Regions from separate parts of the Bernardetia sp. MNP-M8 genome, predicted to be linked through region 2. Evidence: riboswitches for the same ligand, from Rfam matches in the RefSeq annotation. Region 2 holds a riboswitch; the other holds the start of a gene.

Evidence for each region. Region 2 has a riboswitch for S-adenosylmethionine ahead of V9L04_RS03160 (PA14 domain-containing protein). Riboswitches for the same ligand answer to the same signal wherever they lie in the genome.
Region 1: linked by a shared signal. The riboswitch ahead of V9L04_RS18245 (O-acetylhomoserine aminocarboxypropyltransferase/cysteine synthase) and the one ahead of V9L04_RS03160 (PA14 domain-containing protein) in region 2 are both predicted to bind S-adenosylmethionine.

What each region holds. Positions count from the first base shown of each region.
Region 1 is NZ_CP147012.1:4,503,617-4,519,414, reverse strand. It holds gene V9L04_RS18300 (LysM peptidoglycan-binding domain-containing protein) at 1-2, shown strand, start outside; gene V9L04_RS18295 (homoserine dehydrogenase) at 75-1,406, opposite strand; gene metX (homoserine O-acetyltransferase) at 1,418-2,476, opposite strand; gene V9L04_RS18285 (GTP-binding protein) at 2,601-3,845, opposite strand; gene cysD (sulfate adenylyltransferase subunit CysD) at 3,944-4,840, opposite strand; gene V9L04_RS18275 (phosphoadenylyl-sulfate reductase) at 4,990-5,697, opposite strand; gene V9L04_RS18270 (TSUP family transporter) at 5,816-7,333, opposite strand; gene V9L04_RS18265 (NADPH-dependent assimilatory sulfite reductase hemoprotein subunit) at 7,466-9,112, opposite strand; gene V9L04_RS18260 (flavodoxin domain-containing protein) at 9,261-11,012, opposite strand; gene cobA (uroporphyrinogen-III C-methyltransferase) at 11,002-11,829, opposite strand; gene V9L04_RS18250 (OsmC family protein) at 12,081-12,542, opposite strand; gene V9L04_RS18245 (O-acetylhomoserine aminocarboxypropyltransferase/cysteine synthase) at 12,703-14,028, opposite strand; SAM riboswitch class I at 14,504-14,613, opposite strand; gene V9L04_RS18240 (prohibitin family protein) at 15,046-15,798, opposite strand, start outside.
Region 2 is NZ_CP147012.1:706,204-722,001, reverse strand. It holds gene V9L04_RS03165 (PA14 domain-containing protein) at 1-2,041, opposite strand, end outside; gene V9L04_RS03160 (PA14 domain-containing protein) at 2,144-5,056, opposite strand; SAM riboswitch class I at 5,491-5,649, opposite strand; gene V9L04_RS03155 (DUF5694 domain-containing protein) at 6,116-6,964, opposite strand; gene V9L04_RS03150 (acyl-CoA dehydrogenase family protein) at 7,123-8,280, opposite strand; gene V9L04_RS03145 (HlyD family efflux transporter periplasmic adaptor subunit) at 8,582-9,976, opposite strand; gene V9L04_RS03140 (CBS domain-containing protein) at 10,447-10,914, shown strand; gene V9L04_RS03135 ((4Fe-4S)-binding protein) at 11,017-11,232, shown strand; gene V9L04_RS03130 (pirin family protein) at 11,240-12,148, shown strand; gene V9L04_RS03125 (formimidoylglutamase) at 12,240-13,412, shown strand; gene V9L04_RS03120 (DUF721 domain-containing protein) at 13,527-13,877, shown strand; gene sufB (Fe-S cluster assembly protein SufB) at 14,403-15,798, shown strand, end outside.

The sequences.
Region 1 (15,798 bases), 1.5 Mb from region 2:
AATTCTCAAGTTTTTGTACAAAAAATAGCCATTTTGTTTATAACAAAATGGCTATTTTTTTTGGTAAATTATTTTCAATAACTCTCAGAAATTGTTGTTTCTTTTTCTTGTTTTTCTTCATTGGTAGCTTCTACATTTCCACTAATTGCCACAAAAATTTGATTTTCTTCTATAAAATTACGTTTTTCAAAAAGTTCTGATAAAAGAATTTTGCCAATAATATAATTTTCATTTTCTATCAAAATTTCTTTAAAATCAATATTTTGAAGAAGTTCTTTTTTACTCAAGTTTTCATCAAAACGCAAATAAACCTCTGCTAAAGCTTTTCTAGTTGATGAAAATTCAGTCGTTGTTGGGATCTCGACAGCGACATTTTTTACTTTTCTATATTCATACTGATAATCGTAACGCAGCGCAGAAATATCTGAAAGAACTGCTGAGCCTGTTGGATGTCCTCCTGCTCCTTTTCCTATAAAAGTTTGTTTATCAGAAAATGCAGCTTCTACCAAAACAGCATTATTTTCATTTTCTACATTATAGAGGGGATTTTCTGCATCAATAAAAGTAGGCAAAACATAAAGTAAAAGTTGATTATCCTTCGCCTTCCTATTTTTTGATGATTGAATACGTGAAATATTAGCTACTAATTTTACTTTGAAATTCGTAGTTCTTTGATTATTATCATTACTTATACTATAATTTGCAGCAAAATCAATATCTTCTTTCTTGAGATTATTAATTCCGAGTCTAAGTATTTCATCTGGATTTACAAAAATTCCATACGCTTGTGCAGCCAAAAGACAAAGTTTATAAGTGGGGTCAAAACCTACTACATCAAGTGTTGGGTCAGCTTCGGCAAAACCTAAATCTTGTGCTTGTTTCAAAGCAACATCATAAGTCAGATTTTCATTAGCAATTTTTGATAAAATATAATTCGAAGAACCATTAAAAATTCCACTTACAGAATATAGAAGCTCATTATCATAATATTCAGCCAACGTTCTGACAATCGGAATACTTCCACACGCAGCAGCTTCATATAAAAGTGAAGTTCCTGTTTCTTTCTGAATCTTTACTAATTCTTCCAAATGCAGAGCAAGCATTTTTTTGTTTGCTGTAACTACATTTTTACCACTTAGCAATGCTTTTTTTACAATTTGATAGGCTTCTTCTGCATCAGAAATAAGTTCTACAACAAGATTTATTTCTTCATTTTCTAGAATTTCATTTTTATCATACGTAAAAAAGGAAGAATCTATCTCACGTTTTTTTTCTTTATTTTTTACACAAATTTTCAAAATCTGTGCTTCAAATCCTGTATTTTCGGTGTTGTTTTGAAGAATATCGTGCAGTCCTTTTCCGACACAACCAAATCCAAACAAACCAATTTTTAATATTTTTTTCATATTAGTATTTTTTAAACCCTAAGGGTCTTGGAGACCCTTAGGGTTTTGTTGAGAATAATATTATCTAATAAAATTTCACCTAGTTTTTCTCCTTCCAACAAAAAACCATCATGTCCGTAAGGAGATTTTATTTCAAAATAGCTTGAGTTAGGAATATATTTTGCTAAAAGTTGTTGGTCTTCAGAAGGAAACAAAACGTCATTTGTAATGCTTACCACAACTGTTTTTGCTTGAATTTTTGAAAGAGCTTTTTCAACTCCTCCTCTATTTCTTCCAACATCATGCGAATCCATTGCCTTGGAAAGATTGTAATAGGCAAAAGCATCAAAACGCTGGGCTAATTTTTCACCTTGATAAACTTGATAGGATTCAGAACTAAAATTTTGTGTTCTGCCATCATTATCTGTTTGTGTCAAATTGTAGGCTTCATAATTTCGATAAGATAAAAGTGCAATACTACGAGCTACTTTCATTCCATTTAATCCTGCTTTCGGGTTTGATTCTTTCCATGTAGAATCACTTTCTATTGCTTGACGTTGAGTAGAATTAAAGGCAATTCCCCACGCTGAATGTTTTGAACTGGTAGCAATGAGAGCCAAATTTTCGATTAAATTGGGTTCTTTTATTGCCCATTCCATCGCTTGTTGTCCTCCCATAGAACCACCGATACAGAGCCAAATTTTATCAAACCCTAATTTTGACTGCAATTCTTTTCTAAGTAAATCTATACCATTTACAATATCACGAATGGTAAAAAAAGGAAAATCATGATAAAACGGTTGTCCTGTTTTTGGATTTTCTGAAAGTGCATTGGTAGAACCATAACACGAACCCAAAATATTGACACAGATAATAAAATGTTCTTCTTTGTTAATTGTCTTGTTTTCTCCTACTAAAATATCCCACCATTCCAACGGATTACTATTTGCCGTCAGCGCATGACAAATCCAAACGACATTATCTTTTTTGTCGTTTATTTTTCCAAAAGTATGATAAGCAAGACGAAGCAAAGGCAAAGATTGCCCACTTTCTAAGGCAAATTCAGAATCAGAATCAAAATAATTTAGCATAGGATAGTTTTATAAAAACAAAAGACAGAATTTTAAAAAGTAGGTTAAAGGCTTGACTTTTAGTTGTTTATAAGAATATCAATACAGTCAAAGGCAAACCTTTGCCCTACGAATACAGTAATTTTTATTGTAAAATCAATGCAGCAGCCGTTAGATTTGTAGTTTCATCAATCAAAATTGCTCCTCCGTTGGTTCTTAATTCTTTGTACGAATCAAAAACTAAAGGCGATGCTGTTTTGATTTCTAACTTTCCAATTTCATTTAATTGAATTGTTTTTGCGCCTGTTTCTTTCTCTAATGTATTGATATTGAGCTTATAATCAATATTTTTTATTACACAACGTACCGTTCGGCTATTGTGTTGTAATAAATATTTCCCTCCAACTTGTAAGTCTTTGGTATCCATCCAGCAAAAAAGACTTTCTATATTTTGAGTAACAGTTGGAGCATTTTGTTCTCCTACAATCGTATCTCCTCTACTAATATCAATCTCATCTTCAAGATGTAAAACAACACTTTGCCCTGCCGAAACTTCTTGTACTTCCTTTAAGTTATGCTCAATTGCTTTTATTTTGGTACGAATTCCAGAAGGTTGTATCAAAACAGTATCTCCTTTTTTGAAAATTCCACTTCCTACTTTTCCTGCATAGCCTCTATAATCATGAAATTCTTCACTTTGAGGACGCAAAACATATTGAACTGACAAACGAGGATGAGTAAGATTTTCGTTTTGCTTAATTTCTACATTTTCAAGATACTCTAGCAATGTGTCGCCTTGATACCAGTTCATAACCACAGCACTTCTATCAACAATATTTTCTCCACTCAGCGCAGAAATAGGTATAAATTCTACATTTGAGAGTCCTAAAGATTCTTGTATGGCTTGGTAATCTTCTTTGATTTGATTGAAAACTGTTTCGCTAAAACCAACCAAATCCATTTTATTGATAGCCACCACGACATGAGGGATATTCAAAAGTGACGCAATCAAAGAATGACGACGAGTTTGTTCGATAACACCTTTTCGTGCATCAATCAAAATAATGGCAAGGTCAGAATTTGAAGCTCCCGTAACCATGTTGCGTGTGTACTGCACATGACCAGGAGCATCAGCGATGATAAACTTGCGTTTTGGCGTAGAAAAATATTTGTAAGCCACATCTATCGTAATTCCTTGTTCACGCTCGGCACGCAAACCATCCGTAAGAATTGCTAAATCTATTTCTCCATTTTCTTTGTTTTTGGATTGTTTGCTAATGGCTTCTAATTGGTCTGTCAGAATAGATTTTGAATCGTATAAAAGGCGACCTATAAGTGTACTTTTGCCATCATCTACGCTTCCTGCCGTAATAAATCGTAAAATATCCATAGTTTTTTTGAATTTAGATAATTGTAATTTTTTTAGTAATTCTTCATTTACACCGAACTGTTCCCTTTGAGGGAACAGTTCGGTAAAGCATAACATTTTTAGAAATACCCATTTTTCTTTCTATCTTCCATCGCAGCTTCTGAAACTTTGTCATCAATGCGTGTTTCTCCTCTTTCACTAATTCTGGAAGCGATAATTTCATTGATTACATCATCAAGTGTTGAGGCTTCGGAAGGAACAGCAGCCGTACATGTCATATCTCCTACGGTACGATAACGGACTTTTTCTGTAACAATCACGTCATTTTCATCAATCTGAATAAAATCCGAAACGGCTACTAACTGCTTTTCTGATGTAAAAACACATTCACGCAAATGCGAAAAATAAATTGGCGGCAAAGCGATATTTTCTCTTTTGATATAATTCCAAATATCTAATTCTGTCCAATTACTAATCGGAAAAACACGTACATTTTCGCCTTTACTAATTTTTCCATTATAGGTATTCCAAAGTTCTGGGCGTTGCAATTTGGGCTCCCATTGTCCAAACTCATCTCTTACTGAAAAAACACGTTCTTTTGCACGAGCTTTTTCTTCATCTCGTCTTGCTCCTCCAATACACGCATCAAAACCAAATTCTTCAATAGTTTCTAAAAGAGTATAAGTTTGTAAGCCGTTTCTGCTTGCAAATTTTCCTTTTGGTTCGGCTAAATTTTGAGCTTTGATAGTATCAGCTACATTCCTAACAATAAGTTTTTCTCCTATTTCTTTTGTAAAAGCATCTCTAAAAGCAAGTGCCTCTGGAAAATTATGTCCTGTATCAATATGGACTAAAGGAAAAGGAAATTTAGCAGGACGAAAGGCTTTAAGAGCCAAATGTACCAAGACAATAGAGTCTTTTCCACCACTAAATAATAAAGCAGGTTTTTCAAATTGTCCTGCTGTTTCACGTAAAATATGAATCGCTTCGGATTCTAATTGATCTAAATAGTTCATAGTTTTTTTTGTATAGTTGTCGTCAGTGAGGACACTGACAACGGCATTAGATTAAATTAGTAATTTATTTTGTGTGTTCATTTCCTCAGAACTGAATACACAATATTATTGATGTATTACATTCATAATTTTTAATTCGTAATTATTTCTTATTGATGCAATCCACATTCTTTTTTGGAACTATTTTCCCACCACCAACGCCCAGCACGAAAATCTTCGCCTTCTTTAATGGCACGAGTACAGGGTTTACAACCAATACTTACAAAACCTTTATCATGCAGAGGGTTGTAAGGTATTTGATAGATATTAATTCGTTTTTCTACATCTTCAAAATTCCAATGTAGCAAAGGATGAACTTTAAGCATTTTATGCGCTTCGTCCCATTCAAAAAGAGGCATGTTTTGTCTATTTTCTGAATGTTCTGCCCGAATTCCTGTTACCCAAATCGTATAATTTTCTAAAGCACGATTGAGAGGTTCTACTTTTCGGATAAAACAACATTCTTTTCTATTTTCGACAGATTCATAAAAACTAAACTTGCCTTTTTCGTTTTCTAATTCTTCAACTTTAGTTTGATTAGGCTCAAAAACAGTTATTTTTTGGTTGTACTTATGTTGAGTTTGTTCTAAAAGTTGTTCTGTTTCCTCAAATAACCTTCCTGTTTGAAGTGTGAAAATATCAATAGGAATTTCATTTTTAAAGATAAAATGAGTGATGAGTTGGTCTTCAATTCCTAAACTTGTCGAAAAACATACTTTTTGAGGGAATTTTTCAGCTAGAATTTTAAGTAGTTCTAAAGGAAATAATTCTCTATGAAGCTCAGTTTCTGCAAAAGCTAAAATTTCTTTTTTTGTCATAATTTTGAAAGATTATTTTTTTCCTCGTTGACGGCTGCATTTGAGCCTCAACGACGGTTTATTTATTTACTTTTTAACCGTCAACGAGGCGTTGCCGTCGTTGAGGACTTTAAAAACGCTATACATATTTCATCAAGATTTTGACGCTTGATAAAATCACTAATAAGGCTACAAGTATCATCATAGGTTTGCGAGGAATTTTTTTAGTGAGTCTACTTCCTAGTGGTGCAGCCACAACACCTCCCAAAATCAGACCTGCAATAACATACCAATGACTCACTCCAATACTGAAAAAAAGCACTGTCGAAGAAATAAAATTGATAAAAAACTTAGCTAGACTAGATGTTCCGACAACATAGCTTACTCCTTTTCTTTTGCTCATCAGTGAAGAGGTTACGATAGGTCCCCAGCCACTTCCAGAAAAAGCTGCTGCAAAACCTCCTACTATTCCCAAAAGTCCTAGATGTTTGGATTTTTTAGTTATAGAATCTGACCTAAACGATACCACTAACAAGCGCAATCCTACAAACAAGGTATAAATTGCCAAGAGCAAATAAGCCAGTTGATTGTATTTATCACCCAAATAAATGAGTAAAAGTGCGCCACTAACTGCGCCTATCATTCCAAAACCAACAAGCCAGTAGAGCATTTTTTTATTGACATTTCCGAAACGATAATGTGAATATCCACTGATGGCATTCGAAAATACACCTGACATATTTACACTACTACTAATGGCAGGAAGAGCAATTCCTCCCCACATCATAGCTGTAGCACAGACCACACAATAGCCCATTCCGATACTTCCATTAACAAGTTGTGCCAAAAATCCAATCGCTATCATCTCAAAAAACTCTGTCGGAATCTGAAAAACAAAAGTTTGTAACTCATTCGCAGACACAAAAACTGAAAGTCCATAGCCAATAAAAAAAGTCAGAAAAGCAATAGAAATTACCCAAGTGAGTCGTATATATTTTTTTGACTGAGGAGTTATTTCAAGCGTTTCAATAGGTTCTACTGTTTCTATTTTTGGATTGTTTGGTTCTATTTCACTTTGAGCAGGAATTGCATTCAAAGATTTTGTTATTTTGCTAAGCTGGAAGAGTTTATTTTGAAAGTCTCCTTTGAGTGTATTTCGGTAGTCGTGCAATTCCAAAATTGTTTCATCAATCGTTTCTGGAAGTGCTTCCTCAAAATATTCTCTCATTCGACGAGCAAGAATAGGCGATTTTCCATTGGTAGAAATGGCAATTTTTAGATTTCCTTTTTGGATAATCGAACCCAAATAAAAATCACATAAATTTGGCTGGTCGGCTGCATTTCCTAAAAGTTTTCGCTCATTGGCTAAGGATTTTATATGTGCATTAATTTTTGAATCGTTTGTAGCAGAAATAACTAGCTCAACATCATCCAAATCACTTGGTTCGAATGCTCTTTCTGCATATTCAATGTGTGGATAAGCTGCCAATATTTCATACATTTCTGGAAAAATTTCAGTAGCTATGAGCTTAATATGTGCTGTTGGATTCTGTTTGAGAAGTGTCCTTATTTTCTCAATACCAACATTTCCACCACCAACAAGCAAAAATCGTAAGCGTTCTGTTTTCAAGAAAATAGGAAAAAGTGTATTTGACATAGATGGTAAAAATGATAGGATAATTGGAATCAAAAATCGTCTGATTTAACCGTCGTTGAGGCTTCGCCATCAACGAGATTTTAATTTTAGCTACCTCAACGACGGCAAAGCCTCGTTGACGGTTGAAAAAAATTAATTAGCAGAAAAGAATTTTCTGTAACTGAAATCTCCAAAATTTTCATTTGGTTTTCTTTCGTTTACATATTGAGAAAATAGGCTGTCTATTTCGGTAAGAATTTCAGATTCACTCAATTTTTCTTTGTAGAGTTGATTTAATCTTTCTCCGTAACGGTCGCCACCAAGCATAAAATTATACTGTTCTGGAGCAGTTCCGATAAAGCCTAATTCGGAAACATACGAACGCCCACAACCATTTGGACAACCTGTCATTCTGATACTTAACTCCTCTTCTTGAAGTCCATATTTTTCCAATAAAGGTTCTATTTTAGAAACTAATTTTGGTAAATATCGCTGTGCTTCTGCCAAAGCTAAAGGACAAGTAGGCAAGGCAACACACGCCATAGAATTTTTACGCAAAACACTATCTTGCTTTTCTATTGCAAACTTTTCGATTAGATTTTCAACTTTAGATTTGTTTGCTTCACTTATTTCTCCCAAAATCAAATTTTGATTACAGGTAAAAATGAAATTCGAAATGTCTAATTGAGCCACTTGATGCAAAAATTCTTTTTGATACGATTTTACTCCTCCATTTTCTACGAAAAGTGTATAAAACCATTTACCTTCATGATTTTGCTGCCAACCATACAAATCTGAACGTTCTGTAAATTTGTATTCTTTTGCTGGTAGAAATTCAAAACCGATACGCTTTTCAAGTTCTTTTTTGAAATTTTCTACTCCCATTTTGTCAATCGTATATTTCAAACGAGCTTGTTTTCTATCCGAACGATTACCAAAATCTCTCTGAATCGTCAGCACTTCATAAGCAGCTTTCAATATTTTTTCTTCGCTATCCAAAAATCCTAAAACAGTTCCCAAACGAGAATACGTATTTGGATTTCCAAAAGTAGCCGACAAACCACCACCAACTGCCACATTAAATCCTTTCAATTCATTGTCTTCAATGTGTGCAATCAGTCCCAAATCATTCGAAAAAACATCTACATCATTTGAAGGAGGAATGGCAATCGCAATCTTGAATTTTCTAGGCAAATAACGGTCTTCATACAAAGGGTCAGCTTCTTTAGAACGCTCATAGACTTTTTCATCATCTATCCAAACCTCATAATACGATTGTGTTTTTGGCAATAATAACGTAGAAATTTTATTACCATATTCATATATTTCTTGATGCAAAGGAGAAACTTTTGGATGTGCGCTGACCATCACATTACGATTTACATCGCCACAAGCTGCAATAGAATCTAATTTTGCCAAATTAAAGGCTTGGAGAGTTGGCTGTAATTGATTTTTCAAAACACCATGTAATTGCAATGTTTGGCGAGTTGTAATTTTGAGAACGCCTGTTCCATATTGCTCCGAAATTTCGTGAATAGCAAGCCACTTTTTCGAATCAATTGCTCCCCCCGGAATACGCAGACGAATCATAAACGAATATAATTTGTCTAATTTTTTGGCTGCACGTTCGGCACGACGGTCTCGGTCGTCTTGCACATACATACCGTGAAACTTTACTAAACCTTCGTCATCTGGACGAACATTTCCAGTAAAATTGTCTTTCAAACTTTCTTTTATTGTTCCACGAAGTCCGTCGCTACCCGTCTTTATGGTTTCTAATGGAGATAATTTATTGCTCATTTTTGATTAGTGTTTTAGTGATTTAATGTGCAGTGTGTTCGTTTCCTCAGAAACGAACATATACGCTTTCTCAGAAGCGTCATGCTTGTGTTAGTCAAATCACGCTTCTGAGGAAGCGTTTCATTCAGTTCTGAGGAACTGAACGTACTCAATACACATCTTTTTGATATTTGCCTTGCTCTTCCAAATCTTGCAAAATCTGTTTTGCTGTTTGTGTATCTACATTTCTTTGCTCAGAAATAATCTGAATCAATGTATTTTCTACATCTTGACTCATCGGATTTTTTTGTCCACATACATACAAAACTGCTCCTTCTTCTAGCCATTGATTGACTTCTTTTGCATTCTGTTTCAAACGATGTTGAACATAAATTTTTTCGGATTGGTCTCTTGAAAAAGCTGCATCAAACTTTGTAAGTAAACCTGTTGCAATCCATTCTTGAATCTCGGTTTGATAATAAAAATCTAGTGTAAAATGCTGTTCTCCAAAGAATAACCAGTTTTCACCTTCACTTCCAGTTGCATCTCTTTGAGCTAAAAAACTGCGAAAAGGAGCAATTCCTGTTCCTGCACCAATCATAATAATGGGTGTATTTTCAGTTGGAAGACGGAAATTAGAATTGGAATGAATATAAAAATCAAATTCAGTTTCTAGTGGAAAATCTGCCAAAAATTGCGAAGTTAAACCTGTTTTGAAGTCATTTTCTACCTTGAATTTATCTAAAGTAACTGTCAAATGAACTTCCCCTTTATTAATATCATCGTCGTCATCTTGATGCGCTTCCGAAGAAGAAGAAATAGAATACAAACGAGGAGCAATCGGCAATAAAATTTCTAATATTGAATCAATTTTGAGACTTGAAAAAGCAGGATTTTGTGTCAAAATATCAATCAAATCCGTTTTATCACTTTGTATTTCAAAATTATCTACATTTATTAATTTCAAAATTTTGGTAATAGAATTTTTACTCAATCCTTTTATATTTCTGATTTTGAGCCAGTCGTAAAGTGTTTTGTTTTCTCCTTTAAGAGTCAAAAAACGATTTGCATCTTCTTGAAAATAAGTAAGGATTTTATCAATATCTGTATCACTATTTTTGGCAATAACTCCCAAAGCATCTCCAGATTGATAGGCAACTCTTTCATTAGTTGCAATTTCGATATGATACGTTTCTTTGTTCGAACCTCTATCATTTAAAATTACTTTATGAAAAATTTTGCCTTTATAATTCTTCTTAACTGATGAAACTGCTGTTGAGGGAACAGATAAAATCTCATTTTCTACAACTGAATTATTTTGCCACTTCTGAAAAACAAATTGTAAGTCTTGTTCCCACTTTTTAGCAACTGGCACAAAATCTACATCTGACTTTACTAGAGATAAAATTCTTTGAGCTTGTTTTTTTTCAAAAAGTGTATCTATCAAATTTCCAGCTTCACAAAAAAGAGGATACGAAGAATCTCCCAACGCAAAAACAGCGTAATTTAGATGAGAAAAATTTTCTTTTGAACTATTCAATTTGTCATAAAAAGCCTTTGCATTTTGTGGTAATTCGCCTTCACCTTGTGTGCTGATGACAAACAAAACAAAATCTTCTTTTGCTAGTTTTTTTATATCGTAGCCAAATACGTCAGCCACTTTGGCTTTAATTTTTGACTTTTTGAAAGAAGTAAGTAACCCAGTAGCCACTTTTTTGGCATTTCCTGTTTCTGTTCCATATAGAATTAATGGTTTTAGTGTTTTGACAGGAAGTGAATTTGGTTTATTTTCAATGGTATTTTGAGAAACATTCTGACGGTCTGAAAAACCTGCCAAATATCCTTTTGTCCAAATCAGTTCCTCATGAGAAACATTTTGCACAAATTCTTGTAATACCGATAATTTAGATTCAGACAGCATATTTATAAGTGTTTTTGTGATTGTCAAAATAAGATTCTACAAAAGAAGAAGCAGGAAAAGGCGTTTGTTTTTCTTCTAACCAAGCAAATTCGTGATGCAAATTCACTACTTTTCCTACAATAATTAGAGTAGGAACATGCTCAAATTCTGGTAGCGTTTTGTACTTCAATTCTTCAAAAAAAAAGACCGTTGTTTTTTGCTCTGGCGTAGTAGCTTGCTGAATAATGGCTATGCCTTTTGATGTATCAATTCCATTTTTCAAAAACTGATTTGTGAGCTTTTCCAATTTCAAACCACTCATATAAAAGACAAGTGTGTCCTTTGTTTCTGCCCAATCCGTCCATTCTTTTTGCGTAATATGATTGAGATTATACAAAGTCAGAAACCGAACACCTCTTGAATGATTGCGAGCTGTCAGAGGAATAGCCGAATAAGCAGCAGCTCCAAAAGCAGCCGAAACACCCGGAATAATTTGATAGGGAATGTCATTTTTTTTCAATATTTTGAGTTCATCTAAAATATTAGAAAACAAAGAAGCATCTCCTCCTTTTAATCTCAAAACCTGTTTTCCTTGCAAGGCATATTCTACCATCAATAAATTAATTTCCTCTTGTGGTGTATGAATTCCTTTGCTGCACTGCTTTCCTACATAAATAATTTGAGCATCTTTTCGTGCTTCTTTTTCAATCAAAAAAGGTGAAACCAAACGGTCTGTCAAGATTATGTCTGCCTTTTGTAGTGCTTTTAGAGCTTTTAGTGTGATGAGTTCAGGGTCTCCCGAACCTGCTCCTGCTAGAGTTACGTATCCTTTAATCATAGTTTTTCTGATTATTTTTGAATTATTTTTTAGAAAAAAGTTCAATAAAGGCAGTAGTAAAGAGCCTCAACAAAAGAAGATTCTTGAAAATCCTTTTGTAATTTTTGCTTTTTCTAAAATGATGGATTGAAAGTTTTTTGAGGTTAGAAAATAGAAGTCAAAGTCAGATAGATTATCCGACCATTGACACTATTTTTCTGATAGCTGATTGGTTGTTTTTGTATCACAGACTTCCTAGTCTGTGCAATTTTTTAATTCAAAGAAGCTACAAAAAGATTTTTTTCAATCTGCAAAGAAACAGGCGTTTGATTTTGCAAATTATCTCCTACTGGGCAACGTCTTTCAATTTCGTATAACCATCCTAATAATTCAGTTTCAGTAGCAGTAGTTTGAGGTTTCAGACTAACTTCAATGCGATGAAAACCTGCTCGTTCTGTTGTATTTTCTCCTAAAAGTTTAGAAGGATTAAGCTCTCCAGAAACATTTATTTCTAGTTTTTTGAGTACAATATTAAGTTCTTGAGCAACTATATGAGCTACCACATTCAGACAACCTGCATAGCCAGCCAAAATATATTCGACAGGGTTTGGGTATTCATTTGTTCCACCTAATTCAATAGGCTCGTCGATGGTGAGTTCGAATTCTCGGCTTTTTCCTGTGAATTTTGCTGAGCTTTTATTGACTCCTTGAAATGAGAAAGAAAGTATAGACATTTTTTCGTAAATTTGAAAGATTGAAATAAGTAAAACACAAAGAGGCTGCAACCTCGTTTTATGCAAATGATAATCAGAACCTTGTTTTCTAGCCAAAACAAGGTTTTTTTATGCAAACCTATAAGGTTTTCAAAAACCTTATAGGTTTGAACGGCTTGAACTAAGCCAAAACAGGAGCAAATACTTTTTCAAACGCATTGATAAAATCGCCTTTGATGTCGTCAATGTATTCAATACCTACCGAAACTCTCAATAAAGTTGGATGTACACCTGCTTTTAATTGGTCTGAATCGGAAAGTTGCTGATGTGTAGTTGAAGCTGGATGAATAATAAGCGTTTTTGCATCACCTACATTTGCCAAATGACTAACAAGCTCTAAGCTATTTACAAATTTTTCAGCATTTTCTTTTCCTCCTTTGATTTGGAAAGATAAAACTCCACCAAAACCATTTTTCAAATATTTTTTTGCTAATTCGTTATATGGACTACTTTCCAATCCTGGGTAATTTACTTTTTCTACTAATTCGTGGTTTTCTAACCATTTTGCAAGTGCAAGAGCATTTTCAACGTGGCGTTGAACACGCAGTGAAAGAGTTTCTAATCCTTGAAGTAATAAAAATGAATTAAAAGGACTAATTGCAGCACCAAAATCTCTTAAACCTTCTACTCTAGCACGAATAGCAAAGGCAATATTTGGCAATCCTAGTGGGTTTCCTTCTCCGAAAGTTTCCCAAAAATTAAGTCCGTGATAACCTTCTGATGGCTCAGAGAATTGTTTGAATTTACCGTTGCCCCAATTATAATTTCCTCCATCAATGATAACTCCTCCAATACTTGTTCCGTGTCCACCAATCCATTTTGTAGCTGATGCTGTTACTACGTTTGCGCCATGTTCTAAAGGACGGAAAAGATAACCTGCTGCACCAAACGTATTATCGACAACCAATGGAATATCATATTTTTTTGCTAAAGCTGCAATTGCTTCAAAGTTTGGAATATTAAATTCTGGATTTCCGATTGTTTCTAAATAAATTGCTTTTGTTTTTTCATCAATTAGAGCTTCAAAAGCAGAAACTTCGCTACCTTCTGCAAAACGAGCTTCAATTCCGATGCGTTTGAAAGCTACTTTAAATTGATTGTAGCTACCACCATATAAGTAAGAAGTAGAAACAAAATTATCTCCAACTTCCAAAATATTATTGAGTGCTGTAAATTGTGCAGCTTGTCCAGATGCAACAGCAAGAGCAGCAACACCACCTTCAAGGGCAGCAATTCGCTTCTCAAAAACATCTGTGGTAGGATTCATGATACGGGTGTAAATATTACCAAACTCTTTGAGAGCAAACAGATTAGCTCCGTGTTCTGCGTTATTGAAAACATACGAAGTAGTTTGATAAATTGGAACGGCACGAGAGCCTGTTGTTGGATCAACTTCTTGTCCTGCATGAAGTTGTAGTGTATCGAAATGCAATGGTTTGTTTGACATAGTTTGTAGATTTTAGAGTGACAATTTGTAATATTATCGCTTTATAGAAAAATAAAGATTAGATTAAGTAGTATAAAATATACTTATTCTTTTTTTGTATAGATAAGTATATTTTAATAAAAATTGTAGGTACAATTATTTTTTTAATAGATTTTGTAAAATTTCAAGCTAAAATAAAATAATTTAGTTTTGCAGAGTTGCAAAAAAACATTCTCCTTTTAGGGAAAGTACAAAAAACAAGAAAATTAATAGAACCTAAGGAAGAAATTAACAGCAACAACAACAGCACATAACCTTTGGAGTGGCTATATGAGAAAAAGAATAAGTAAGAAAATTAGAGGCAATAGAAATTACCTTTGCATTTAATGATGTTGTGGTATTGGTTTGCTCAAGTAGTGAACTTGAGAAGGCGTTTTGTAGAATCTGTATAAACATGATAGTTAGAATTTATATGTCCTAAATTCTTTTTGAATTAATCTTAATTTCAAAAAGAAAAAATTTGATTTAGGCAGGAATTAGCACCTTGCTGTTAGCAGGTTGCCAGTACATCATTGAGCCTGTTCTCTCTGTACTTCTTTATAAATCTCATACACTTTGGTAAATCATATAAGTCTGATTTGACTAAGTGTAGTTGAAGTGTGATACAATGATACGATGAGTTTTTTTATTATCCAAATAAATCTACAAATTCAATGTTAAATAATTGTTAAACTCACTTTTTTAATCAAAAAAACACAAATAAATAGTATTAAAATTATATTTATTGATTAATAATTCAAAATAATAGAGTAAATATATAATCTGATAAAATAATTCTTTACAATAAAATTGTTCTGAACTTATTATATTGAAACAGGGCATTTTCACAAAAAAATATGAATTCGTCTTTGTTTATTCATTTCCTCATAAGTATTATTTATAAAAACATTAGACTTATGAGGAAACATTTTATTCAGTTCTGTGAACGACGTAGTCCTCAGCGAAGCTAAACTGAACATACTATTTTATAAACTCTATTTATTTACGATTCGACTTCAAAATATCTGCGACATCTACAAAAGTTTCTCCACCACCCGAAATAACAGGCAGTTTTCCATCCCATTTTTCGATAGCTTTCAATCTCAAAAGTTCGTCATCTAATGATAATTGAAGTAATTTTTGTGCGTCAGATTGTGCTTGCGCTCGTACTCTTTCTTGCTCGCCTTCTGTACGAATACGCTCCAAATCATTGAGAGCAGTTAATGCTTTTTGTTCTGCAATTTGTTTTAATTCAATAGCCGAGTTAAATTCTGGTGAAAAATTAAAATCTATAATTGAAAAATCAGTAACGATAATATTATTTTGAGCAAGACGCTTTTTTATATACTCGTATACGTCTTCTTTTACAGCAGGTCTTTTTGTAATCAATTCTTCAGCTGTATAACGAGCAGCAGCCGATTTTATAGATTCTTGGATAACGGGTTCAATAATGGTTCGCTTATAATCTAGTCCTAAATCTCTATAAATAACATTTGCTTTTTCTTTAGATAAAAAGAAATTAAGTGCTACTTTAGAAGTAACAGGTTGCAAATCTTTAGAAGAAGCAGATGCAGATGCTTCCATTTTCTGAACACGTACATCAAGCTGAATAACCGTCGAAACGAAAGGATTCACAGCATGCATTCCTTCGGGAAGTAAAATATCTTGAACTGCCCCAAAATTAGCCACTACACCAATTTGTCCAGATTCAACAACTACAAAAGTTCTGAATAAAAACACGAGAGCAACTAT
Region 2 (15,798 bases):
ATTCAGTTTCATTATTCGAATTGTCATTCCATTTTAATGCAACTTGTCTTGTCTGAACACTTGGGGCTATAAAACTTGAAGGTGCTAAAATTGTTGCTACTGTTCCTCCTTGAATCAAATCATTTGGATTGTAAAGGTTTGCTGCTTTATAATACACTAGAATTGCACTTTCGTTTTGTGGAGTTGAATTTCCCCAAGGTGTTACATTTGTTACTGGAATAGGATTTCCATTTGGAGTTCCATTCCCATTAGAAGCTGCTGTTTGCCTACCTACACAAATTACTCCATCACTTGTTTTGTAAACACCATACAAATCAGTATTACCTCCTCCTGCTTCTGTAGTTGGATTCCATTCTCCTACCACCAATGAGGAATATTTAGGAACACTAAATTGGGAATCATAAACTCTTACAAAATTATTCCATGCACTTTTACCTTGTGAGGGTTTTAGCATTTTCTGATACGCATTTGCAGTAGTTATTGTTCTACGTCCTACTCCTAGTACACACACGTCTCCATTGCTTGACACCTTTAAACTGTTTTTTGCCATTCTTGTAGTGTTTACATTTGGCCACCCAGAATTTGGATTTGACCAACCGTCTAAATTTGGGTCAGGATGAGGAGTTCCTAAAGAACCTGTGCCTTCAGCTAATTCTGCCATGTAAGTTGAGTTGGTAAGTGTACCATTGTTCAACTGAAATTTTCCTAACCAAGAGATATGAATATTGCCATTGCCTCCTGTAAAATTATTTTGAAATCCAGATGCTGTTGCATTACTGTTAATGGTATTTCCTTCCCAAAAATTCTCAACATTATTCCCATGAGTTCTTGCACCTACTACAAGTCTATCATTTGTATAATCTATTGCCAATGCATCAACATATTGGTCTGGAGAAGAATTAACGGTATTACCAGAAGGAGTTATTTCATGGTACAAACGACTCCACCACATTAACATGCCAGACTCATCCATTGCAATTACAGCAGGCTCAAAATCAGGTTGCCCACCAGGAAGTACACTTTTGAAATTCATTCCTATATATAGGTTATTGTTTCTTTTGTCAATACAAATAGATTGTCCTCCATATACAGGAGTTGGAGATGCTGAATAGCCTGTATATCCTGGACTAGCATTTGTTGGGGAAGCTGGGTCACAAGGAGAATTAAATAAAACATCTAAAGGCCACTTGCCTTTTTTTGTTCCTCCATTTTCATCAGCAATGACAGCATTGTAATCTGCCAAAGTCCATGATCGCAAGTCGCATCTTCCCCACATTTTTAGAACAATTCCACTATAAGCAACCGATTTAATTCCACCAAGTGGATTTGCTGAAGCAGGAGTTCCTTTCCATTCTTTTCCATCTTTTAGCCAGTGGGTTCTCCAATTATTGACTACTGTTGGTTGTCCATTTTGATCTAGACAATATACTGCACTCCAGTCATATCCATAGGCTTGACCTGATATGTAAAATACTCTTCCATCATTAGTAACATCCCATGGATGATTTTCTTTAGGAACTGATTTTGCCCAAACTGATTTGAACCACGAAAGTGAAGAAGGTACACCATTAACAAAGTTATTATCAAGTTTAGCAATAATATATCCTCCCTCTTTAGAGTCCGTATCAGAAGTATTGCAACTAATGTACAAACCCCCTGTTGGTTTATAAGGTTGAGAATTGGTTTTCATAAACCGAATATCTTCAACAGCTCCTTGTGGAAAATGTAGGACTTGCAGTACAGTTTGTAAGTCAGATGATAAATGTAAAATAAAGCCATACCGATTTGTTCCTAATGAATTTGGAATTGTTCCATTATAAGTCAATTGAATTTTAGGAACTCCATTAGCAATCCAATTTAGATTATCAGCATAGCCACAAACCAAGAATGTTCCATCAGTAATTTGTGTTATATCATAGAATGTTTCTTTTCCAGTACCACCTGCATAGGTTACAATATCATTTTGTGCCTGTAAAAAATTGGCAGCAAGCACGAATAAAAATAATAGTGTTGTTTTTAGTATTACAATTATTTTTTGCATTTTAGTTTTATTAAAATAATTAAAAAAAATTAATGTTTTTTTTTTGACATAATAGAGCTATCAAAAAAGATAGCTCTATTGGTAATAGTTATTCTATTTTTATTATTCAATAATAATTTTCTTTACAATTACTTCTTTTCCATTATAGATTTTTAGAAAATAAACTCCTGAAGCTAAGCCTTGAATATTCATTTCAAAGGTATTATTACCTTTTATAGTAGAATAGTTGGTTTTCTTTACCGTTTGTGATAGAGAAGAAAGCAATTCTATTGTTACCTCATTTTGCTCTATCTTATCTACACGAACATAAAGAATGTCTTTTGCAGGATTCGGATAAGCAGTAATAGTAGTTTCACTATTTTTAGTTACGTTTCTAGTAGCTACTTTTGCAATAGGGGAGAAAGCAGGATATAAAGCTGTTTGAGGTATAATTTGCTTTGGTTGAATTGCACTTGACCAACTTAATTTAGCAGTTGCATCTCCTGTATTCTCAAAATACTCTAGTTTTATGCTATATTTTTGTCCTGCATTTAAGGTAATTGTGCCTGTGTATTCTGTAGCACTTTGGTTATTCCATTTGTTGATTAATAATGCATCATTTACCCAAAGACGAACCCCATCATCAGTAGTAGTATAAAAAGTATATGTTCCAGTATAAGCAGGTTTAATTTGTCCTGTCCAACGAGCCGAAAAAGTGTTAGCTCCTATACTTGATGAAGGCGAACTATTGCCCCAATTGAAATTTACAGTAGCATCTGTTCTGCTAATTGATGTGCCTGTAAAATCCATATTATCATAATAAGTGGCTTGAAGTCCTGTTCCTGCTTCTTCAGGAGTGGTAAAGCTATTAGGGTAAGAAAAATCTGAAACTACATTACCGTTTTTAGCAGAAATTCTGTAACGATATTCTTTATTAGGAGAAAGTGTTGGGTCGGTAAAAGAAGTAATATCTACACCAACACTTTGAAGAAATTCATAATTACCTCCATCAGTAACTGATCTTCTATCAATAATAAATTCAGCTTCATTATTTGAATTGTCATTCCAAGTTAAAGTAGCTTGATTAGTCTGAATATTGGTTACTGTAGCCCCTGAAGGTGCATTTATTGTAATAATTACTGCTGGTGTCTTAACATCTAAATAAATAAATGTTGATTGAGTTGTACTATTTTTTGCTGATAATCGGTACTTATAATCTTTAGAAGGTAGAAGTGTTGGGTCGGTAAAAGAAGTAACATCTGTACCCACACTTTGTACTAACGCATAATTTCCTCCATCTGTAACTGACCTTCTTTCAATGACAAACTCGGTTTCATTATTTGAATTATCATTCCAAGTTAAAGTAGCTTGTGTAGATTGAACGTTTGTAGCTGTAAATCCCGAAGGCGTATTTACAGGTGCAAAAGGAGTAACTACATTCAGATAAATGAAATCAGATTGCATCGTTGCATTTTTAGCAATTATTCTATAATTGTACGACGTGTTTGGTAACAAGTTCGTATCTGTAAAAGTAACTGCATCAGTAGGCAAAGTTTGGAGAAGAGAATAACTTTCGCCTGCTGTTACATTTCTTTTTTCTAGCACAAATTCAGTTTCATTATTTGAATTGTCTGTCCAGTTTAAAGTAACTTGTTTGGACTGCACATTTGTAGCTGTAAGACCTGAAGGTGAATTTACAGGGGCTGCTGGTGTAGTAACATCTGTATAAGTATATTCGGATTGAATGGTTGCATTTTTAGCTGATAATCTATATCTATATGAAGTAGATGGTGTTAAGGCTGCATCAAGCGTTGTTGTAACATCAATAGCTTCGATTTTTGCTACTTCATATTGTCCATTAGGTAATTCTCTACGTTCAAGTAAAAATTCAGTTTCATTGTTGGAATTATCTGTCCAATTAAAGGTAGCTTGTGTTGCTTGAACATTTGTAGCTGTAAATTGTGAGGGGGCAGCTATAGTTGTACCTCCTACATTACTCTCTGGAGTTCTATTAAACCATATTTCAAGATCATCCCAATATACATCTAGGATTTTGCCTTGGTCTTTAAATAACTTAGCCACTTTACCTTCCATGTATATTTTCATAGGATTCCATGCTGTCTGCCCATCTGGTGTATAACTGCTCGTAGCATTGGCTACTGTACGTGTAATTTTATCAACAATAACCGTTTTTTGTCCATCTACTGTAATAGCCATATAAATTCTTCCTGTATTGTTATCCCCCTCTTTAATATAAATTTCTTGAGTCATCCATTTTCCAAGTGGAACTTCAAAATTAGGATTTATATATTCCCATGTAGCTGGGTAAACATTTATAGGATCTCTAAACTTAGCACCAAATCTTAATTTTGATCCTGCTACATGATTTATCCTTGTTATTTCAAAATCAACTCGGGTTGATTTTCGTGCTTGTCCTCTTGGTACATCGTATGAAGGGTCATTCCAAAATTCTTGCAAAATAAACCACCCAAAATCTTCATCTTCAGCTTCTAGTATTGCAAGGTCGGGTGAGAAATAAATACGACATTTTTGATAATACTCTTTAATAAAACCACCCACAGGTGCTGCATTTTGATTTTGTAAATTATACTGTATGCGAGCTTTGTGTTCAATTTTATTGGTATATGAATTTGTTACTGTGATATGTTGATCAGTAATCCTAAAGCGCATTGCTTTATTATTAGTATTTTGGGGGTCTTTAACAATTCGTGCATTTCTTTGAGTAGTGTCACCTTGTTCATAAACAATTTCGCCATATCCAAAATAGGGATTATTAACAAGGTCATTTTCCCAATCACTAGGATTGGAAGAATTATTAGAACCTTTTATTTTCTCATGATTAGGCGTTCTAGGTTCAAGCCGTGTTGTACCCTCAAAGCCACTTTTAAAGATTAAAGTTTGAGCATGACTATTTGTATAAAATAGAGTAGTCATTAGCCATATACCTAGCGATACTATTTTATAGTAGCTAAGTTTTACCGTTGTAGGTTTTGAATTTTGAATGTTTGTGTTCATAATATTTGTATAGGAGCTTAAAGTATTCTTATAAGAATACGGGTGAAAAAAATGAATTATATAACATGATTTTTTCTTTACATTTCATTTAGTTATGGAAATAATATTTTTTTATTGATTATAAAAGATGTAGGCACAATTATTTATAAACTAAATTTTGTATTATAAAAATATTAATTAGGACTTTTTATTTTTGTAGGAATACAAAACACCTATTCTTCTTTTAGGAAAAATAAAAAATAATGGAAATAATAGAACCTAGTGAGTAAAATTAACAGCAACAACACCAGCACATAACCTTAGAAATGGTTTGTACAAAAGAATAATCAGCAGAAAGTAACGTAATAAAAGTTGCCTGTAAATGAGATGATGTTGAGTTGGCTGTTTGCTCAAATGTTAAGCTTGGTAGAGTCTGTATGAACATGATGGTTATGAATTTATATGTCCTAAATTCTTTTTGAATAAAATTCAAAAAGAAAAAATTTGATTTAGGCAGGAATTAGCACCTTGCTTATAGTATTAATTTATACTAAAATAATGGCAGGTTGCCAGTACATCATTGAGCCTGTTCTCTCTGTACTTCTTTATAAATCTCATACACTTTAGTAAATCAAAATTAAATCAGATTTAACTATGTGTAATTGAAATGTAATGCAAATATGAGTTTATGAAAAAGTATTTTTCCTTTGGTATTTGATAGTTTAATCAAAACCATTATTGCACTATAAGGATGTTTTATTAATTAATTATAATAATTAGTGTTATTAATTAATATTTCAAATATAGCGTTTTATAAAATCTTATCACTATTGTTTTTAAAAATTAACAAAATTTAATATTTACAAAAAATTTTCTTTACTTTAAAGAGTTAATAAAAAGACTGATTATTAGGATTTTGTGTGTTTTTGGGCAAAAGTAGAATAGAGTTGGACAGTTTTTTTTATATACAATCCAAAAATCAACTTGCTTGTATTATTAGATATTTAGAAGATACTTTTTTTTGTTTTCACGATATTTGAAATATTACACAGATTCTAATTTAGGAATAGAATTCTATTTTTAGTCTAAAACTTCTTGCAATTCAATTCCTTTTAAATTTGAATGCGCTGAAATAATTTCATTGATAAGTGCTACATGACTTGAGCCTAACAAAATCATAACTTTTTCATCTTCTTTTGTAATTTGTTTTTGCATAATAGAAAGCATATATAAATTTCTTCTGTACCATTCAGAAGCCAAATATGCTCCTACAAAATTATCTTTATTTCCAACTTTAGTAATTATTTGAGTATAAAGAGATAAGTCCTTTTGACGTAAAGCAGGACTATTATTGTAATAGAGAATTTCTTTAAGCGATTTTTGAGCATCAATTTGAGCATCAAAACCAGTCGAAAATTCTTGAATTACCTGCATAATTTCCTCTTGCAACTCTGTTTGATTATTTTCTTTCGCTACTTGCATCAAACTATCAAAAGGAAAATCTGTATTTGTGTAATCCATTGCATATACTTTTTTATGTCCTAATTTTTTGGCTGCACGAAAAGCAAGTTGAAAAATTTCGTTTTGTTTATAAAATTTAGAGAGTTTCGGATTATCAAAATACGTTCCTGCCAAATATAGAGTATACAAGGAATCTAGTTGTTCCTGTTCGTTGTATTCCCATTCTACAAAGATTTTTGAAGGATTATAGGCTTTGATTTTTTCAGAAATTTCTTCTAACTCTTTTTGGCTTTTCTCGCTTTCAATATCAAAACTTTTGGTTTTGGCAACATCAGCACCTGGATTATTAAAATGAAATGTTCCGAAAAGAAGCACTTCTATTGGTTTTTCTTGAGTAGTATTTTGAGCAATCGAAGAAAATGAAAAAAATAGCAGACAAATGGAGAGGGCAAAAAAAGTATTTTTCATAGTGTAGTAAAGTACTGAAGTATAGAAATAAAATTTATAAAATACACCATAATAGAGTTAAAAATTGAAAGAAGGTTGCATTACTTTTTTTAAATAAAAAAATCCATTCAAAAAATATCTTTCTTGAATGGATTTCAGCTTTTGCATATAATTGAAAATTATTTCAAAATTGCTCTAGAAATAACAAGTTTCTGAATTTCAGAAGTTCCTTCTCCAATCGTACACAATTTAGAATCTCTGTAATATTTTTCTACTGGAAAATCTTTTGTATATCCGTATCCACCAAAAATTTGTACAGCCTCAGAAGCTACTTTTACACACACTTCAGAAGCTACATATTTTGCCATTGCAGATTCTTTATTTACACTTTTTCCTTTATTTTTAAGATCAGCAGCTTGTCTTGTCAAAAGTTCGGCAGTTTCTACATCAGTAGCCATTTCTGCTAATTTAAACGCAATCGCTTGGAAGTTTGCAATCGGTTGATTGAACTGCTCACGTTCTTTTGAATAAACAATCGAATGACGTAAAGCACCTTTTGCAATTCCCAAACTAAGGGCAGCAATCGAAATACGTCCACCATCTAATACTTTTAAAGACTGAACAAATCCTTCGCCTACTTTTCCCAAAATATTATCTTTATGAACTCTACAATTATCAAAAACGAGTTCAGCCGTTTCAGAAAGACGCATTCCTAATTTGTCTTCTTTACGTCCACCTGAAAAACCTTCTGTTGTTTTTTCGATAACAAAAGCAGTCATTCCGTGAGAATCGCCTATTTCTCCAGTGCGAACAATTACAACAGCAATATCGCCACTTTTACCATGAGTAATAAAGTTTTTTGTTCCATTAATTACCCAATAATCGCCATCTTGAACAGCAGTTGTACGCATATTTCCTGCATCCGAACCTGTGTTGGCTTCTGTCAAGCCCCATGCACCAATCCATTCTGCTGTTGCTAATTTTGGCAACCAACGCTTTTTTTGTTCTTCGTTTCCAAACTGTAAAATATGACCTGTACAAAGTGAATTGTGAGCAGCCATTGAAAGACCAATTGAAGGGTCGATAACGGCAAGTTCTGAAATTGCAGTTACATACTCTTGATAACCAAAACCACTTCCTCCATACTCTTCTGGAACTAAAACGCCCATTAAACCCAAATTTCCTAATTCCTTCATTACATCAACAGGAAAATGTTGGTCGTCGTCCCATTTATTACGGTTTGGAGTGATAGCACGCTCTCCAAAATCTTGTACCATTTTGGCAATCATTTGAAGCGTTTCATTTGTATTTGTTTGTGTAGGTGTCGCTACTGACATATATTTATTATTTATGGTTGTTTTTTATTGATTCTTTTAAGGCTCAAGTTACAATTTTTTTGCGAATTTTTTGATAGTGAAATTCGAAATTATGTAGTTCTATTATCAAATATTTGTTGCTTGTACAAAAGAATGTGGTTTTTTGTTTTAAGCAACTGATTTTTTTTGCTTATAATAAACCTTATCACAGTTTGTATTAAGGTAGTTCAGGCTTCCAGTCTGAACATCAAAAACAGTATTTTATCAAATTCAACAGTCTGGAAGACTGTTATACAACAATAACCATGATAACCTTTAATTTTTACCTTTTTAATTTAGAATCATATTCCATCTGTTCGACTTTATCTTTATCTTCCTTACTTCCATAATCACTTCCCTCCACAGGCAGAGGAGGAAAAGCATTGAGTTGTCGCCATAACTCATACCAAATTGGTACTTCATTGAGCATTGCCCAACCATAAACACCACTTCCTACACGCAAAGCAGCAGGCCAATCTTCTTCAGCTTGTGTATCAGGTACAACCAAAACACGATATTTATTTTTTGTGTTGATATAATCAATGACTGCTATTTTTCCACCAAAAGTACCTACTGTAGCTGATTCCCAACCCGAAAAAACCAGCGAAGGCCAACCATCAAATTGCAAACGGACATGTGTTCCACGTTGAAGCAAAGGAACATCATTTGCAGAAACATACAGTTCTACTGCAAGTTGTGGGTTTTCAGGCATAATTGTAACAAGAGCTTGTCCTTCTTTTACAATTTCTCCAATTCCTGTAAGTAAAGACTTAACTACATAGCCAGACTGAGGAGCACGAATAATATAATTAGCCTTTCTGACCTCTACATTCGTAAGTTCGTTTTGAAGTTTGGTTAGTTTTTGTTCATTTTCATTTACATAAGCAAGAGTAGAACTTTTATCTGAAATAGCTTTTGCAATTTTACTCATATAAGAAGCTCTTTTTGATGAAACCTCTAAAACAGTATTGAGATATTCATTACGTGTGGTAGCCAATTTATTTTGTGCTGAATTGAGTTTTGCTGTTGCTTCTTTTGCTTTTAATTCTTTGTTTTCTAAATCAGTTTTGGAAGTAAGTCCTTTTTGAAATAATTCTTGTTCACGCTGATACTGATTTATAGCATTTTGATATTGTGTTTCGATAGCTACCAAATCAGCACTATCTATCGTAATTTTGTATTTGAGTTGTTCTACTTTGTTTCTTGCCTGATTTACTTCCAATTCCATAGCTGCTTGATCAGCTGCAATCTGTTGGTCTAATGCTCTTGCTTTATCTCCCAAAGAACCGATTGCGTCTCCTTGTGCATCTATCTGACTTGCCATTCTGTCTGTTAGATTGGGATCAAAATAATAATCTTTTACTTCTGAAATTCTAGCTATGGTATCTCCTGCATTAACAAACTGCCCTTCTTGAATATGCCATGCTTCTATTCGTCCACCTACAACAGGATATACTTTTTGAGGTCGGTCTTCTGGACGAAGTGCTGTAAGCTGCCCAAAACCTGCAATGTTTTGCTGCCAAGGAAGAAACAAAAATGCTATACCTGCCATAAAAATTCCTAACGACCAATAAGCAACTATTTTTCCATAACGAGGTGTTTGGAGAAGTTCGAAGACATAAAAATCTTCAAATAATCTATCGCCTTCTGGCATTGTGTTTTTTGAAATTCCTAACATAGTTTTTAAAGTGCAGTTTTTATATAAATCTGAATCTGTTGATGTAGATAAAAGTATTACTATCAAAGATAATAACTTTGCTTTTAATTTGTTGCATTCAATTATGAAAAATAGGTTTATTTTATCCTAATTTTTCTAAAAAATGATTTAAAGTAATTGTATAAACTACAAATAGAGCGATAGTGTTTTATAAAAAATAATTCAAATAAAAGTTTGTAAAACAGGTGTATATCAAAATTCAAGAGTGTGTTTGGGTATTTAAACCAAATTAAATTTTGAATTATCACTTTTTTAAGTTAAATTGGTATAGAAAAAGTTAAAAGCTGTTTTTCTCTACTCATTAATAATCTAAGTATAGAGTTAATTAATTAGAATTAATCAACTAAGAAAAGACACTACAAAAATATATAACCAAATTAACTTCACAATAATTTTTTATTTTTCACAAACTTAAACATCAAATCAGACTTATGAATTTTACACCAAAAAATACAGCAAGCGACAAAGATAAACTAGCATCTATTAAGGCTTATCCTTCAGTAACTCGTTATATGGCAACTAACTTAATTACTTTTAGTCCAGAGCAACCTGTTTCAGAAGTAATTAATATTTTTTTAGAAAAGAAAATTTCAGGTGCACCTGTACTCAATGAAAATCAAGAGCTAGTAGGAATTATCTCTGAAAAGGATTGTCTGCGTGTTATGATTGGTTCAGCCTATCATAATCAGCCTATAAGTATGGGAAAAGTAGCTGACTTTATGACACGAAACGTACAGACAGTTTCAGAAGATCAAGATGTTTTGGATATTGCACAAGCGTTTTTGAATACACCTATTCGTCGTTTTCCAGTTCTTAATAAGCAAGGAAAAGTAATAGGACAGGTTAGCCGTAGAGATATTTTGAGAGCTGCTGATATTATAGAATCCACAACGTGGTAAAATAAATACACTCATGGATTTATAAAACAACCTATTTTTATTTTTTTGGAAATAGGTTTTTTGAGCTACAATTTTTAAACTTTATATCCCAAATAATGTAGTATGAGTAATAAAAAAGAATATTCAAATGGAGAACTGACGATAATTTGGCAAGCTCATAAATGCACACACGCTGCCGAATGTGTAAAAGCATTACCCAATGTTTATAAACCAAAAGAAAAACCTTGGATAACTATAGAAAATGCTACAACAGCAGAATTACAAGCTCAAATTAGTAAATGTCCGTCTGGAGCTTTGACCTATAAACTCAATCAATAAATTTAAAATGTCAACAACCAAAGCAATTAAAGAAGTAAAATATGTAATCCCTGCCGTAGATATAAATATGGGAGGGATTATTTTAAAACAAGCCCTACCTACTCAAAGAATCAATCAAATAGATCCTTTTTTATTATTACATCATGCCAGTTTTGAGTATCGTGATGATGCGCCAGCTATCCATCAAGGTATTGATCCTCACCCACATAGAGGCTTTAGTCCAGTAACATTTATTATTGAAGGCGAAGTTCATCACAGAGACAGTCGTGGTAATAATCAAATTGCTAAAAAAGGCGAAGTTCAATGGATGCACGCAGGTGCAGGAATTGTACACAGTGAACGCCCTTCAAAAGAATTAGCAGAAAGAAATGGTAAACAAGAAATTATTCAGCTTTGGATAAATTCTCCTGCAAACAGAAAAATGCAACCTCCTAGCTATCAATATATTCCTGAAAATGAAATTCCTTTCTTTTGGTCACTAGATAAAACTATTCAAAACAAAATTATTGCAGGAAATTATGAAATTATAGAAGAGAATAAACTGAAAACTCTGAAAGGCAAAATAAAAACAGAAAGCGAATTACTTATCCTTTGGAGCAAAGCAGAAAATAAAGGTTCTCAAATTATATCTATTCCAAAGCAAATGAATGCTATGATTTATGTTGTGAGTGGAGAAATGAGAATAAAAGGATATGGAAAAGTAGAGGAAAAAGAATTGATTGCTTTTGAGTTAGAGAATGAAAATATAGAAATGGATATTGATGCAAAAGCAGAATTTTTAGTTTTGTGTGGCACACCAATAAATGAAAAAATAACACAACATGGACCTTTTGTAATGAATACCCAAACACAGATTATGGAAGCTATGAGAGATTATCAAATGGGAAAAATGGGAGTTTTGATTGAAGAAAAATAAAATTCTGTATTTGTAAAGAAGAAGGAAAAATATAATCTTTAATAGATTTTTGAGTTAGATATATAAAACAAGATTTGAAATAATACAGAAAATGAATTTAGAGTTATTCTTTAACAAACCTTCGTTATCCAATTTTGATGGACAAAATCATAAAAATACATGGTTTGAAATTCTGACAGGTAATTTTTCGGCTAATTTTTCGTGGCAAGATGCCGAAATTGCTATTATTGGAGTAGATGATGCAACGGGTTCAGAAAATAAATCTATGCTTAATGCTGCTGATGCTGTTCGTCAAAAATTATATCGTTTACAAAAAGGACGAGCGCATAAATATAGTATTGTAGATTTAGGAAATTTGAGATTGACAGAAGATGAAACTCAAACAAAGGAACGTTTGGCTGAAGTTTGTTATAGACTTTTACAAAAAAATGTTTTGCCAATTATCATTGGAGGAAGTCATGATTTGACTTTGGCACAATATGAAGCCTACAAGCCATTAGATAAAATGCTTTCGCTGTTGTGTGTTGATGCTAAGATTGATTTGGATACAAATAGTAGTTCTTTGGCAGATAGTTTTATGGATAAAATCTTAAAATTACAGCCCAATTATTTATTCAATATTACACATTTGGCAAGTCAAGAATATTTGATTCCATTAGATTTTATAAAATTATATCAAAAACTAAATTTTGATATTGTCGGAGTTGGAAAAATTAGAGACAAACCTGAAGAAGTAGAACCACTTGTCAGAACAGCAGATTTACTAAGTTTTGATTTGAGTGCCATTCGTGCAGCAGATGCAGCAGGAAACAAATTAGCCCAACCTTTCGGACTTTCAGCAGAAGAAGCAACACGAATTTGTTGGTATGCAGGAAATAATGTTCAAATGACTTCGATAGGTTTTTACGAATATAATCCTGATTTGGATGTGTATGGACATACAGCAAGTATTATTTCGACAATGATTTGGTATTTTGTAGAAGGATTTTATAATCGTCAAGCTGAATATGATTTCGGAAGTCCTTTTTATATAAAATATCTTGTTCCGATGGGAGGAAAAACTGATTTTATGATGGTTTTTTACAAAAGTAAGCTGACTGATAAGTGGTGGCTAGAAGTTCCTGCGCCTCATTTTGAAGAAAATAATGAAGAAAATCCGTATCATCGTCCTTCCATTATTCCCTGTAGTTATAATGATTATCAACAAGCAAATAGAGGCGAAATGCCAGAACGTTGGATTAAAATGTACAATCGTTTGTTTTAAGTTTTTGAATATCTAAACAACTTGAAAATAGTAGTTGTTGATCACTTTATTTTTGGTTATTTTTGAGATACAATTCTTCTTAATTAAATAGAAATTTGTCATCTCAATAAAAAAATGTTCCTTACTTTACTTATCAATATTATGTATGATAAAGACTATAATAAACTTCCTTCAAGAAGAACACCAGATCCAAAACCAATAGGAGATGCATTGAAAGCATTTTTAGATGCTCAGAAGTGGAATGTGAAATATGAAAGTAACAGATTAAAAGTAGATTGGGCAAAAATTGTGGGCGAGTTTGTAGCACAGCAAACTGAAAAAGTAGAAATTAGAAATAAAAAAATATTTATTCGTGTTTCTCAACCTACTTTGAGATATGAATTATTGATGCAAAAAACGTCTATTATTTATCGTGTCAATTCTCATTTTGGAAAAAGAATGATAGAAGATGTAGTGCTACTCTGATTTATACTGTTTAGTACACTGTAAAATAAGTTTATTTGCATTTTTAATATCGTCGGTGGGGATAATAGCCGTAATGTTAAAATTTATTTGTCTTCCTGTTCTGTAGGAACTACATATTGGTAGGATTTCTCCTACGGAGTAAATGAATTTTAATTTTTCTGTTTTTATCTACCAATATGAAACTCCAAACAGAGTGCTAAATTTCTTAATGCTCTTATCGCTATGGCAGGGACACCAACAATGGCAGAATTATAAATTGAACAGGATTTTAATCCTGTTTTACATGTTTTGTACCTCTAGTAAAAGACAAAAAACGAATAAAAAACCTCAGAAGAAAAGATTTTTAGAAAAAATAAAGTTTATAAAACCTTTATCTCAATTTTTTGTTATATTTTTGCAGTATAAAATTATTTAGACTAATTACAAACAAGACGTTTTATAAAACCCTAAGGTTTTTTAAAACTCATTAGAGTCTAGAATTATATAATTAGCATTATCGAAACTGCTACTTACTTCAAAAAAATTATGGCAGAAGCAAAACAAACCGAGCAAGAACTTTTAGAAGACATCACAAATTCGGAATACAAATACGGATTTGTTTCAAATATAGAATCAGATAAAGCAATCAAAGGACTAACAGAAGACACCGTTCGATTCATTTCTGAAAAGAAAAATGAACCTGAATGGCTTTTAGAATGGCGTTTGGAGGCTTTCAGAAAATGGCAAACCATGCCAACTCCCAAATGGGCAAACTTAAATATTCCTGAAATAGATTTTCAAGAAATTATTTATTATGCTGCTCCTAAAAAGAAAGCACAAGTAAACAGTCTTGACGAAATAGATCCAGAACTTTTAGCAACCTTTGATAAATTAGGAATTTCTTTGACAGAACAAAAACGTCTTTCAGGAATTGCTGTTGATGTAGTTATGGATAGTGTTTCAGTAGCTACTACTTTCAAATCTAAACTAGCAGAATTAGGAATTATTTTCTGTTCGTTTAGTGAAGCTGTGCAAGAACACCCAGAACTTATCAAAAAATACTTAGGTTCAGTTGTTCCTGTGAGTGATAATTATTTCTCTGCTCTCAATTCGGCTGTTTTTAGTGATGGTTCATTTTGTTATATTCCTAAAGGTGTTCGTTCGCCAATGGAATTATCAACCTATTTTAGAATAAATGAAGCAAATACAGGACAGTTTGAAAGAACTTTAATTGTTGCAGAAGAAGGCTCTTATGTCAGTTATTTGGAAGGTTGTACTGCTCCTCAAAGAGATGAAAACCAACTTCATGCTGCAGTAGTAGAGATTTTTGCACACAAGAAATCAGAAGTAAAATACTCAACGGTTCAAAACTGGTATCCAGGAGACAAAAATGGAAAAGGAGGAATTTATAACTTTGTAACCAAACGAGGAATTTGTTTTGGCGATGATTCAAAAATTTCTTGGACACAGGTAGAAACTGGTTCGGCAATTACATGGAAATATCCATCTTGTATCTTGAAAGGTGATAACTCAATGGGAGAATTTTATTCTGTTGCTGTTACTAAAAATTATCAACAAGCAGATACAGGTACAAAAATGATTCACATCGGCAAAAATACAAGAAGTCGTATTGTTTCAAAAGGTATTTCGGCAGGACATAGCCAAAATTCGTATCGTGGTTCGGTAGATATTATGAAACGAGCAACCAATGCACGTAATTTCTCTCAGTGTGACTCACTTTTGATTGGTGACCAATGTGGAGCGCATACTTTTCCTTATATTAATGCTGAAAATAGTAGCGCACAAATAGAACATGAAGCTACAACTTCAAAAATCGGAGAAGATCAGATTTTCTATTGTAACCAAAGAGGAATTGATTCTGAAAAAGCTGTTGCACTTATTGTAAACGGCTACTGTAAAGAAGTTTTAAATAAATTACCAA